DNA from 3 places in the Vibrio sp. BS-M-Sm-2 genome. Region 3 is predicted to be linked to each of the others. Evidence: predicted binding sites of a transcription regulator. Region 3 holds the regulator's gene; each other region holds the start of a gene.
What was found. Region 3 encodes PurR, which represses purine synthesis genes. Its sites were predicted from a motif close to TNANGNAAACGTTTNCNTNA; they were not measured.
Positions count from the first base shown of each region.

Region 1 (4,206 bases), 420 kb from region 3:
GGGCGTACTGTCTATTGGGTCTACGAAGTAACTAGGTGCATCTTGATTCGCTAAGTCGGTATAAGCGTATTCAATTTGTTGTTGAAGTAGTAGCGCTTTAACGGCTTTGCGATACGTTCTCGCATTGTCTCCAATGGCATCGATACGGTTTAGCAGTAGCTCGACCTTAGGAATTAGCCTCTGTGTGCGTTCAAGCTCTGAGGCTTGGTTTGAAGAGTGCCAAAACATATAGCCTAAAGTCGCAGTGCTTATCAGCAGCACAACAGAGAGTGACAGTAACAAAAGATTAAACGGTGATGTCTTTTTACTTGGTTGAGGCTGTTCGGTTACCTCAAGAGGTTGGGGCTGTGCATTGGCCAAGCTCACAGAGCTAGGGTTAAGGAAGTAGCCCTTGCGCGGATAAGTCACCAGTATTTTGGTTGCGTCGCTATCTGGCAGGTGTTTTTGAAGTACTGAACGTAAGGTACTGATTCGGTTTGTCAGAACATTTTTGGAAATGAAGTTACTTTGCCATACAGATTCAATGATGTGCTCGGCAGCGAGCGGCTGACCAACGCTGGTAAGAAGTAACTCTAATAGCTCGATAGAACGAGGTTCTAAATCGATGACCTGCTTGTCGCAGCTTAAGACTCGTGTGTTGGTGTTGAATTCCAAGCCTTCAATATAAATAGAGGTTTGTTGGTCTTTGGCGCTAGAGAGGTAATCTTGCATAGAAAAGGCGACGGTTTATAAAACCTAAATACTAGCTGTTTTTGTTATTAAAAACAGCTAGTAATTCATAAGGTGATTGGTATTAAGACGCGTAATTCACCGAGTAGCGAGTTGGTTTGTGATTCATTGCCAATACGATGTTCAATACTGCGGTGCCTAATACAGATACGGCAATCACCCAAGGCGATACAAAGAAGAACGATGCAAACAGAATACAGGCATCAATACCCATTTGGGTTTTGCCTACGGAGATACCGTAGCGGTCTTGGATAAACAAACACAATACGTTGAAACCACCCAGGCTTGAGCGGTGACGAAATAGGATTAGCATACCTAAGCCCATTAACAAGCCGCCAGCAACTGCACAGTAGATTTCGTTATGAACTTCTAGCGAGATAACTAAGTATAAATGGTCGGCAAACACAGATACTAAAGCACCAGAAATCGCACTGCTAATAGCAAAGCTACGGCCGAATCGTTTCCATGCCAATAAGTAGAATGGACAGTTGGCAACAAAGTACAAAATACCAAAGGTTACAGGCAAGAATTGACTCAAAAGCAGAGCCAAGCCAGTAGTGCCACCAGTAAGCAGGTTCGCTGACTGTAAAAAGAAGACGCCTAACGCTACTAAAAATGTGCCAGTGAGGATTGCTACCCAATCTTCTTTACGTGAGTGTTTTTCCATCGTTTTTATAATTACCTAACCAATAAAGGCGTGCATAGTAGATAAAAACCTTAGCTTTCGGTAGCTTGAGGTGCAAAATTAAGGTAAACCTATGTAATCTGCGTTTTACAGGGTGTAAAGCGTAAAATTGACAGTAAGCGTCATCTTTGGTTGGATCAGCTTAATAACCATGATGAATCTTATTTGTGATTATGAAAAAACTGCATGATAAAATTGCAATTAGCTCTTTATGACCTAGATCAAATTATGTAGAATGCGTCACATCAAAACGGTGACGGAAACGTTTGCTTTCGGTCGTTGTGTGGTTTTTTTGAAACTTTCAGTACAATCTGAGTCAGGAGATACAGATGCTTAAGCGTGACATGAACATTGCTGATTACGATGCGGACCTATTCGCAGCTATCCAAGAAGAAACTCTTCGTCAGGAAGAGCACATCGAACTTATCGCTTCAGAAAACTACACAAGCCCACGTGTAATGGAAGCTCAAGGTTCTCAGCTTACAAACAAATACGCTGAAGGTTACCCAGGCAAGCGTTACTACGGTGGTTGTGAGTACGTAGATAAAGTTGAAACTCTAGCAATCGAACGTGCATGTGAACTGTTTGGCGCTCAATACGCAAACGTACAACCTCACTCAGGTTCTCAAGCAAACAACGCTGTATACATGGCACTGCTGAACGCTGGCGATACTGTTCTAGGCATGAGCCTTGCGCACGGTGGTCACCTAACTCACGGTTCTCCAGTAAACTTCTCTGGTAAGCTTTACAACATCATCCCTTACGGTATCGATGAAGCAGGTCAAATCGATTACGAAGAGATGGAAGCGCTAGCTATCGAGCACAAGCCTAAGATGATCATCGGTGGTTTCTCAGCTTACTCTCAAGTTTGTGATTGGAAGCGCATGCGTGAAATTGCTGACAAAGTAGGTGCTTACTTCTTCGTAGATATGGCTCACGTTGCTGGTCTAATCGCTGCAGGCGTTTACCCGAACCCAGTTCCACACGCTCACGTTGTAACAACGACAACACACAAGACGCTTGCTGGTCCTCGTGGTGGTCTTATCCTTTCTAACGAAGGCGAAGATCTTTACAAGAAGCTAAACTCAGCAGTATTCCCAGGCGGCCAAGGTGGTCCTCTAATGCACGTTATCGCTGGTAAAGCAGTAGCGTTCAAAGAAGCTCTAGAGCCAGAATTCAAAGAATACCAAGCTCGCGTAGTGGCTAACGCAAAAGCAATGGTTGCTGAATTCCTTGCACGCGGTTACAACATCGTTTCAGGTTCTACAGAGAACCACCTGTTCCTAGTTGACCTAATCGACAAAGACATCACAGGTAAAGAAGCAGATGCTGCACTAGGTGCAGCGAACATCACAGTGAACAAGAACTCTGTACCAAACGATCCACGTAGCCCGTTCGTTACTTCAGGTATCCGTATCGGTTCTCCTTCTATCACTCGTCGCGGTTTCTCAGAAGCAGACGCGAAAGAGCTAGCAGGTTGGATCTGTGACATCCTAGATAACATGGGTGATGAGTCTGTTATCGAAGCAACAAAAGCAAAAGTACTAAATATCTGTAAGCGTCTACCTGTTTACGCTTAATTTTTTCTTCGTAGTGATTTGAACTTCGTTGTCGAGCATGCTCACTTACATCCGTAAGCTCCGCGTGCTCTCCTAGAATTTCAAACAACTACTTTGAAAAACACTTTTAAAGGGGCTCATTGAGTCCCTTTTTTGTATCTGTGGGTATGGAGTTGGGTTATCTGAGAATACAGAAAGGCTGATACTAAAAAGGGCTGATGCTTGCACATCAACCCTTTGTTGTTTGCAGGTCTTAATTTTACTTTTTGATGCTCAGTAAAGTGCCTGACTTACACTTGAACGAGTAGTAGCTGCGGCTTTCATTGAATTTGCCTAAGCCTTCGCCATCGCAGTAGTCGATGTTGATATCACGCATTACTTCTAGCGTATCTTCGCTGTTCAAAGCGAATTTAGAACCATCAGAACAGACGATACGAATTCGCTCATCATGGCTTACTGAGTAGATATCGACTTCGGTATTACACAGTTCAAAAGAGGCTTCACGAAAGTTATCTTGCTGAGTATTTGAAGAGCACCCTGCGGTGAGTGCGGCTGTGATAACGGCTAATAGTCCGAGTCTTTTCATTGTTAGTCCTTCGATATCATCCAACTTAGTGATGAGTTTTATATGCTGTTCTGGGTAGCCTATACAACAACACGCTTTGGTTCAAGGATCGCAGGTTGACTCTAGGATATAAAAGTATAGGCGCAAACAGATAATTTATAATAGGTTTATTGATCTTTGGCCTATTATGCACCCTTCTTCCGGCCAAAAAATAAAAAGACCAACACTAAGGTTGGCCTCTCAAAATCAAGCTTGTTCTAAATGGCTATCTAAACTGTTTGGCTTCTGGAAGGAACTCAAAGCCAGCAGACGCAAGTTTCGCGATTAATGCTGCTTTGTCGATCTCGTAGAAGTTGACCACTCGATCCAAATCACCGCCGAAGTCATCACGCAGTTTCATGTTGACGATGCTCATCAACATCACAGGATCCATTTTTTCAAAGTTAGCGAGGTTCATATTAGTCCTCGAAATCTGAAATCAGTAAGTTAGCTGCGGCAAATGCTGCACGCTCACGCGCTTCTTTAGGAAGAGATTCATCTGCAGCAAGGTCATTCAATGTTTTTACCGCGCAGGTGATCGCTTTAGGGATATAGCCTTGGTCGCCACTGCCAATTTGAGAATACAGTTCACGCACCAAATCACAACAATCGTATACTTTCATTTTTAT
Region 1 is NZ_CP167894.1:2,683,822-2,688,027, forward strand. Features, by position in the region: gene AB8613_RS12360 (winged helix-turn-helix domain-containing protein) at 1-711, opposite strand, end outside; gene AB8613_RS12365 (YitT family protein) at 794-1,396, opposite strand; gene glyA (serine hydroxymethyltransferase) at 1,744-2,994, shown strand; gene AB8613_RS12375 (hypothetical protein) at 3,233-3,559, opposite strand; gene AB8613_RS12380 (DUF4250 domain-containing protein) at 3,804-3,995, opposite strand; gene AB8613_RS12385 (YaeP family protein) at 3,997-4,200, opposite strand.
Region 1: glyA (serine hydroxymethyltransferase) is a predicted target of PurR. The motif match lies at 1,669-1,688, and genes of this name have one in related genera.

Region 2 (4,206 bases), 830 kb from region 3:
CCGACTGTGACTCAAATTAGCGGTCAGCACGAGCTGTATCAATTTGATGAACTGAACATCTATACAGGCGATTACTTCACTGCACCTATCCAGCCTGTTGATACCATTTATGATCGCGCGTCTTTGGTCGCACTGCCTGAAGAGATGCGAGTGCAGTACGTAGAGCGTTTAAAACAACTGCTGAAACCGGGTGGAAAGATCCTTCTGGTCACTCTGGATTATGACCAAAGTGAGATGGCAGGGCCTCCGTTTAGCGTACCTAAACTAGAGATCGATCAGTTGTTCTCTGGGTACAAAATCACATTGTTGAATCAAGATATTGCGGACGATGAACATCCGAAGATTGTTAAGAAAGGTTTGTCTCGCTTCTGTGAAGAAGTGTATTTGATTGAGTCAGACGCTTAAGTTCAGTCTGCTTAGTTAAGCCAACAGATAACACCAATAAAAAAGACGGGCTCGATAGCCCGTCTTTTTTTATTGTTCAGATTTGAACTCGTGATTGTTCAGAATTGAATGGCAGGTTAGTAAATCACTTTTACTTTTGACGCGCTCTCAATTGCATCTTCAATCGCTGTCTCAGTGCTGTTGCGACGAGTAAGCGCCACACCTAGGCGGCGGCGACCATCGATATCAGGCTTACCAAACAAGCGAATTTGCGTTTGTGGTGCGTCTAGCGCCTCTGTAAGACCTTCAAAACGAATGTTAGTTGAAGTGCCTTGGCCTAGAATAACCGCTGATGCACAAGGGCCGTATTGCGTGATTGATTTGATCGGCATACCAGTAAAGGCACGTACGTGCAGTGCGAATTCCGATGAGTCTTGAGACATCAATGTCACTAAACCAGTATCGTGTGGGCGAGGGGATACTTCGTTGAAGATCACATGGTCGCCTTTAACAAACAACTCAACACCAAAGATACCATGACCACCTAGAGCATTAACCACTTGTTCAGCCGTGTATTGTGCGGCTTTAAGCGCGTTGTCTGACATAACCTGAGGCTGCCATGATTCGCGGTAGTCTCCGTCTTCTTGGCGGTGGCCGATAGGTGCACAGAAATGAACACCGTCGACTGCACGAACAGTGAGAAGAGTGATCTCGTAATCAAAGTCGATGAAGCCTTCAACGATTACACGCCCAGCGCCAGTGCGACCGCCTTCTTGTGCATAGTCCCACGACTTTTGGATGTCTTCTTCGGTTTTGATAACGCTCTGGCCTTTGCCTGAAGAACTCATTACTGGTTTAACAACACAAGGCATGCCGACAAATTCAACCGCGGCAGCGAAGTCTTCAAAGGTGTCTGCAAAGCGGTAAGGAGAAGTGCTCAGTTTTAGCTCTTCTGCGGCTAGGCGACGGATACCTTCTCGGTTCATCGTTAGCTTAGTTGCGTTAGCTGTTGGAACGACATTCAAGCCTTGCGCTTCTAGCTCTACCAATTTGCTGGTGGCAATAGCTTCAATTTCAGGAACCACATAATCTGGCTTTTCTAGTTCAATGATGGCTTGAAGTGCATCGCCGTCTAACATGTCTAATACATGGCTACGATGCGCAACTTGCATCGCTGGTGCGTCTGCATAACGGTCACAAGCAATAACTTCCAAACCTAAACGTTGGCACTCGATAGCAACTTCTTTGCCGAGTTCACCTGAACCTAATAGAAGTACACGAGTAGCATTTTCACGAGTAGCAGTACCAAACATAGAAATTCCTTCCGATCTTTTGAACGATTGATTGAAAACGGGGAGATCATACTTATTTTAACGATAAAAGCAAACGTTTGCGCGAGCTGTTTCGTTAATTGCAAGGATAAAAAAAGCAGCCCCGTTAAATGGGGCTGCTTATTTAAATTTTTGTTAATTAGATGTGCTTAGATTGCTAAGTAAGTCACTGGAATGTCTGGATTAATCGCTTCTAATGTAGATTGCGTATCCGCAAGGTGGCTGATGCTACCTTCTGCGATTTCAACCAAAGCAGCACTTTCAATTTGTTCAAAATCGAAGCCAGCCAGTTTAAGTTGAATCAACGCCACTTGCAGAGGGGGTAGGCTCGGGTTAAACGCGGCATTTTCTGCATAAGCACCCGTGAAGATCTCACCTGACGTCAGTTGTAGTGAAACACCACTTAGGTTTTTGGTGTAAGGAGCATGGCTGCGGTTTAGTGCTGCTAGCGCTTCCACAACAATAGGCGTTGTTTCTTCGGTCGTGTATTTATGATCAAGCTTCGTCATTAGGCCAGTTGTCACACCTAAATCAGCAGGGCCGAATGAGTCTGGCAGGTATTCTTGCAGAGACATTTCATCACGTTGTGGAAGCTGAACCTTAAGCTCTTTCGCTGTGGTCAGTTCGTTCATGAATTGACGACAGTGACCACAAGGGCTGAAATTGATTGTGATATCAGAGATACCTTGTTCGCCTTTCATCCAAGCGTGGCTGATTGCAGATTGCTCGGCGTGTACTGTTTGGCCAAGTTGAGCACCAGCGATTTCAAGGTTTGCACCAAAATACAGAGTGCCAGACAAACCACGCACGATTGCACCAACATAAAAGTCAGATAGCGGAGCGTAAGAATAGGCTGCGGCAAAAGGAAGTAGCGCAATACGTAGCTCGTCATCCGCTAAACCACTTGCTTGCAGTAAGCTAGCAAATTGTTCTGGAGACAATGTCGCGTCAAAGTTGTCTGCTAATACGATGTCACTCAAAAGTGCTTTGATTGCTGTTGGAGCACTTTCCAGCGCCAGGGTAATACGACTGTTCATGTTGAATCCTTAATTGACCTTAGGCTTTAATTCTATGCAATGCTCAGGAATTTTCTGTGACTTTGATCACTACTGCGTTGTTGTTGTTACATTGGTTTGCATAATTAGAGTGAGGTCACAGATGAAATCGATTGCAAGAGTAAAAACTACCATTGATATCGCACTTATTGCTTGAAATTGAGTTTGGTTTGTCACGTATTGATGAATAAATGAGAGAAAAAAGCCCAAGCTATCACTGAAATAATCAGGTTATGCTTGGGCTTATTGATATCTGTAACGCTTAAAAGTCGCGAACCAGTGAGTTTAGCTATTTACCAACTCATCTATTAGAGCACGTATAAACTGCAATCAAAGTGGTTAAGAATAGAACCAAACCACGAGCGAAAATATACTCGGTGCAATGATTGAGGTGATAACCCCACAAAGAACCAATGCCAACGAACTGAATGCAGCATCTTCCTGATTCTTTTCAGCACAGGTCGCAGTACCTAAAGCGTGAGACACGGTACCCATGGTTAAACCACGCGCGATAGGGCTCTTAATGCCAATGAGATTGTAGATTGGATAAGCAAAAATTGCCCCAAACAGACCAACAATCAATACCAGTATTGCCGCAATCGCTGCTTCACCACCTAAATGGCTTGATACTTCCATCGCAATTGGCGTGGTGACTGATTTGCCTAACAAACTCGCGATCAAAGTTAAGTCCGCTTTAAAAGCCACTGCGATTAATGCCGTTGTTGTCATCGACATTACACTGCCTAGCGTGCAAGCAAAGGTAATGATGCGCCAGTTGGCTCTGATTTGAGGTAGCTGTTCATAAAGCGGGTAGGCAAGTGCAACAACCGCAGGCTGAAGCATGTAGGTAATCCAGGTGTTATCAGCATAGTAAGTCTCAAACGGTACTTTGAAGAACGTGAGAATCGGAATGATTATACCAATGCTGATAAGCAGCGGGTTACACAGCGGCGAGTTTACTTTTTGGCTTACCCAGCGAGCAAACAGGAATACCACGATGGTGAGTAGAATCCACATGATCAATTACCTCTCGAAAGCAAGCGGTCTAAGAACCATGATAAGGACACCAACACCAGTAATGTGCCACCAACGGCGCTCGCCATAATTGGCAATGCGTTCGCGATGAGCATGTCGAAGTGATCCATCAACCCGACACTGATCGGAACAAATAGTAAGATCATTAGGCGGATAATCAAGCTTGCACCGGGCTGTACCCAGTGCGAAGGAACAATACCAATCACCATGGCGGCAAACAGAATCAACATGCCAAAAATACTGCCTGGGATTGAGGTATCCAAAAAGTGCTGTAACGCATTACCTGCTGTAAGAGCACCTATGATTAAGGTGAAGGAGATTAAGCAGTAAACCAGTTGGATCAATCTTTCTTTCAAAGTGTTACGTCTCTTGATAATGGAATTAGCTAGCTAACTTTTCTA
Region 2 is NZ_CP167894.1:377,104-381,309, reverse strand. Features, by position in the region: gene AB8613_RS01670 (thiopurine S-methyltransferase) at 1-405, shown strand, start outside; gene purT (formate-dependent phosphoribosylglycinamide formyltransferase) at 522-1,697, opposite strand; gene cdd (cytidine deaminase) at 1,865-2,752, opposite strand; gene AB8613_RS01655 (LrgB family protein) at 3,110-3,787, opposite strand; gene AB8613_RS01650 (CidA/LrgA family protein) at 3,790-4,161, opposite strand; gene sbcB (exodeoxyribonuclease I) at 4,187-4,206, opposite strand, start outside.
Region 2: purT (formate-dependent phosphoribosylglycinamide formyltransferase) is a predicted target of PurR. The motif match lies at 1,763-1,782, and genes of this name have one in related genera.

Region 3 (4,206 bases):
GTGCGTCCAGTAACTAAAATAATTCCAATGTCTGATTGACTGCGTAATTCGCGAGTTAGCATCAATCCATCTTCGCCTGGTAAGTTGATGTCCAGCATAATGAGGTCAACGTTGTTTTCTTCTAACACGCCTCTCATTTGAGCGCCGCTTTCGGCTTCGCTAACTGTGTAACCTTCGTTCTGGAAGTATCCAACCAGTTTACTGCGGGTTACCACATCATCTTCTACGACTAATACGTGATAGCTCATCTACACCACTTTTCTTATTTAATAGTTTCAGTGACTATTCTATTCATAACTCGTAACAATTCTAGTAGTACACGAGATAAAAGCCAGAAACATGGATTTTTTTTGATACAAGACAATCTTAAACCTTGCTATTTATCTTCCATCGCAATTCAATATAGGCATTACTACTAACGAGTAACTTTGCGTTTCGCAAATAACCTTGTTATTCAGCCTTCGTACCCTAGGTATTACGAAAGACGATATTAGGATTAATCAAATGAAAGAAACGAAAGCATTCAACGAGCAAAGAGCCGAAATATACTGGTGGCTATCAAGCTTATTCGCCAAAGAGCTCACCCAAGAAGAACTCGATCACTACCACTCTGTTGAGATTCGTTCTTTCCTAACTGGTTTAGGCGAAAATGAAACACTAAAGCCTGCGATTGATCGCTTAGTCGATGCACTGAACCGTCTCCAAACACGTGAAGATGCCCAACTAGAACTGTCTGCAGACTTTTGCGATCTTTTCTTAAAGACAGACAAACACGGCGCTCTTCCTTACGCTTCCATGTATATCGGCGAAACTGGCCTTTTAAATGATAAGCCTGCAAGAGATATGGAAGAGATCATGGCCAAGCACAACTTAGTCGTGAACCAAGACTTAAAAGAGCCAGCAGACCACATCGCTATCGAACTCGATTTTCTTGGTAACTTGATCATCCGTTCTAATGAAACGGATCTTGAAGAAGAACTCGAAAAATCGTTCGCCGTTCAACAGCAGTTTATCGAACAACAACTGCTTACTTGGGTGCCAAGGTTCAACGTAAAATGTCATGACGTTGACGAATTCGGTTTCTACGCTTCAGTCTCAGCTCTGCTACTGGCATTCTGCACATTAGACACTCAATACCTCGCTGGTGAATAAGTTTATTGGATGATTTGGTAAACAAATTCAGCAGAATGTGACAATTCACCCGGATTTCTGGGTGAATTTTATTGCGAGTAATTTCTAGTCAGTCTAAAATTGTGACCGCAAACGATAAAATATGAAACATTCACGAAATGCTATGCTTATTAAAGTTCAGAGCATTTCGGTGTTAAGACAAGCCGCTCAATAGCGGTTTTTTGTTTTTTAGCACTTTAGTACCCAAAGAGCCCTACAAATTTAAGCTCTTAGTTAGGTAGCTTAACGGCTACTTCATTCCGTACTTTGGGAAAGTAGCTTCTAATAGGATAAAACCATGGCCACTATCAAAGATGTCGCTCGCTTAGCCGGCGTATCAACAACAACCGTTTCTCACGTAATCAACAAAACTCGCTTTGTTGCTGAAGCGACTCAAGAAAAAGTAAACAAAGCAGTAGATGAACTTAACTATGCGCCAAGTGCAGTTGCTCGTAGTTTGAAGTGCAATACAACACGCACTATCGGCATGCTAGTTACTCAATCAACTAACCTATTCTTCTCTGAAGTTATCGATGGTGTTGAGAGCTACTGTTACCGTCAAGGTTACACTTTGATCCTGTGTAATACGGGCGGTATCTATGAGAAGCAACGTGATTACATTCGAATGCTTGCTGAGAAACGTGTAGATGGCATCTTAGTGATGTGTTCTGACCTAACTGAAGAACTTAGAGAGATGTTAGACCGTCACGCTGACATCCCTAAAGTAATAATGGACTGGGGTCCAGAGAGTTCTCAAGCTGATAAGATCATCGATAACTCTGAAGAAGGTGGCTATCTAGCAACCAAATACCTCATTGAACGCGGTCACTCTAAGATTGCTTGTTTAAGTGGCCACTTAGACAAAGCAGCATGTGTTGAGCGTATCGCTGGTTACAAGCGTGCACTCAATGAAGCAAAGATTACTGCCGATGATGATATGATCATTGAAGGTAACTTCGAGTGTGATACGGCTGTTCTTGCTGCAGAGCAAATCGTAGAGATGGAAGATCGTCCAACCGCAGTATTCTGTTTTAATGACACAATGGCACTAGGCCTAATGAGCCGCCTGCAAGAGAAAGGAATTCGCATTCCTGAAGATATTTCCGTGATTGGTTACGACAACATCGAACTGGCTGAATACTTCTCTCCACCGTTAACTACGGTTCACCAACCTAAGCGTCGTGTTGGTAAGAATGCATTCGAAATTCTGTTAGAGCGCATAAAAGATAAAGATCATGAAAAACGCGTCTTCGAAATGCACCCTGAAATTGTTGAGCGAAGTACAGTTAAAACGTTAAATTAATTGACAACTCGAGTTTAATTGCATCAAGCGCACCTTTAGGTGCGCTTTTTTTATCAACAGCTATAATGAACTCATATGCACAAAGGAAAGATCATTAATTGAAGCAACATCACATTTTGAAATATCAACTGTGAGCCTCATTCAACAAAAACTTTATTCTATTCAATCAGTCACGCACAGGGCAAACCACTTGAAAAAGTGAGACGCAAAGCTTCCGGCCTAAACCACTCGTTGGTATGGTAGCGGGGTTACCGATGGCAAAATGCAGTAAGTACTAATAATTTAGTAATTTACGGCTTATTGACAATTTAATTGCAACATTTTGCTAATCTCTCGGACCTGCTTATTTGGTGGCGTAGTTCAAATACACCGAGATAAATAACATGGATAAACCGATACTAAAGGACTCAATGAAGTTATTTGAGCCCCTAGGAAAAATAAAATCACGCTCAATGTTTGGTGGCTTCGGTCTTTTTGCTGATGACACTATGTTTGCTCTGGTTGTAAATGACCAGCTGCACATACGAGCAGAAAAATGCACAACAAAACAATTCGAACAACAAGGGTTTCAACCGTACGTCTACAAAAAACGTGGTTTCCCTGTCGTTACTAAATATTTCGCTTTACCTGAAGGCCTGTGGCAAGACCAAGAAAAAATCTTGCAGCTTGCAACCACGTCTCTAGGTTTTGCTAAAGAAGAAAAAGCCGAGCAGTCTTCTGCTAAGCCTACTCGACTCAAAGATCTGCCTAACCTTCGACTCGCTACTGAACGCATGTTGAAAAAAGCAGGGATCGATTCCGTAGAACGTTTATATGAATCAGGCTCTGTAAACGCATTTAACGCCATCAAGGAATCGCATGCGTCTTCTGTCAGTATTGAACTACTTTGGGCGCTAGAAGGTGCGATCAATGGTACACATTGGTCAGTTATACCGCAGCAGCGTCGTGAAGAGCTTATCAATCGCGTCAATTAGCATTGTCAGTGCAAACTATCTACATAACTAAGCCGCATTTTTGCGGCTTTTTTTATATCTACTGAAAGTTAATCTAAGCTTTGCCTGTCTATCTATACTATCGGTATGCATTGAAAATTTAGAGGAAGTATCAATGAGTAAGAAAATGATATTGGGTATTATATTGGTAGTAATCATCGTCTTGTTAGGCGTCAATTTTGGCCAATACCTCACGCTTGAAAATGCCAAGGCCCAACAAGCCGTTTTAAATGACTACATTGACAGCAACTTTATTGCCGCCGCCGCTATCTATTTTGTTGCGTATGTAATGATCACTGCTTTCTCAATTCCTGGCGCCGCTGTTGTTACCCTGCTTGGAGCTGCTCTATTTGGCTTCTGGAATAGTTTACTGCTGGTATCTTTCGCAAGTGCAATTGGTGCTACCCTCGCTTTTCTAAGTAGCCGCTATCTGTTACGTGACTGGATTCAAACCAAGTTTGGTGACAAGTTAGCGACAATTAACAAGGGCGTTGAAAAAGACGGCGCATTTTACTTGTTTTCTCTGCGTCTAATTCCTGTATTCCCATTCTTCCTTATCAACCTGTTGATGGGTCTAACTCCTATGTCGGTGAGTCGTTACTACATTACGAGTCAAATCGGGATGTTGCCGGGTACTGCTGTTTTCTTGAATGCAGGTACTCAACTCGCAGAAATTGATTCACTTTCGGGCATCGTGTCGCCTTCAGTACTATTGTCATTTGCATTACTGGGTATATTCCC
Region 3 is NZ_CP167894.1:3,107,222-3,111,427, reverse strand. Features, by position in the region: gene torR (two-component system response regulator TorR) at 1-248, opposite strand, end outside; gene torD (molecular chaperone TorD) at 505-1,152, shown strand; gene purR (HTH-type transcriptional repressor PurR) at 1,469-2,473, shown strand; cyclic di-GMP riboswitch class I at 2,644-2,729, shown strand; gene AB8613_RS14280 (TfoX/Sxy family DNA transformation protein) at 2,857-3,447, shown strand; gene AB8613_RS14275 (TVP38/TMEM64 family protein) at 3,581-4,206, shown strand, end outside.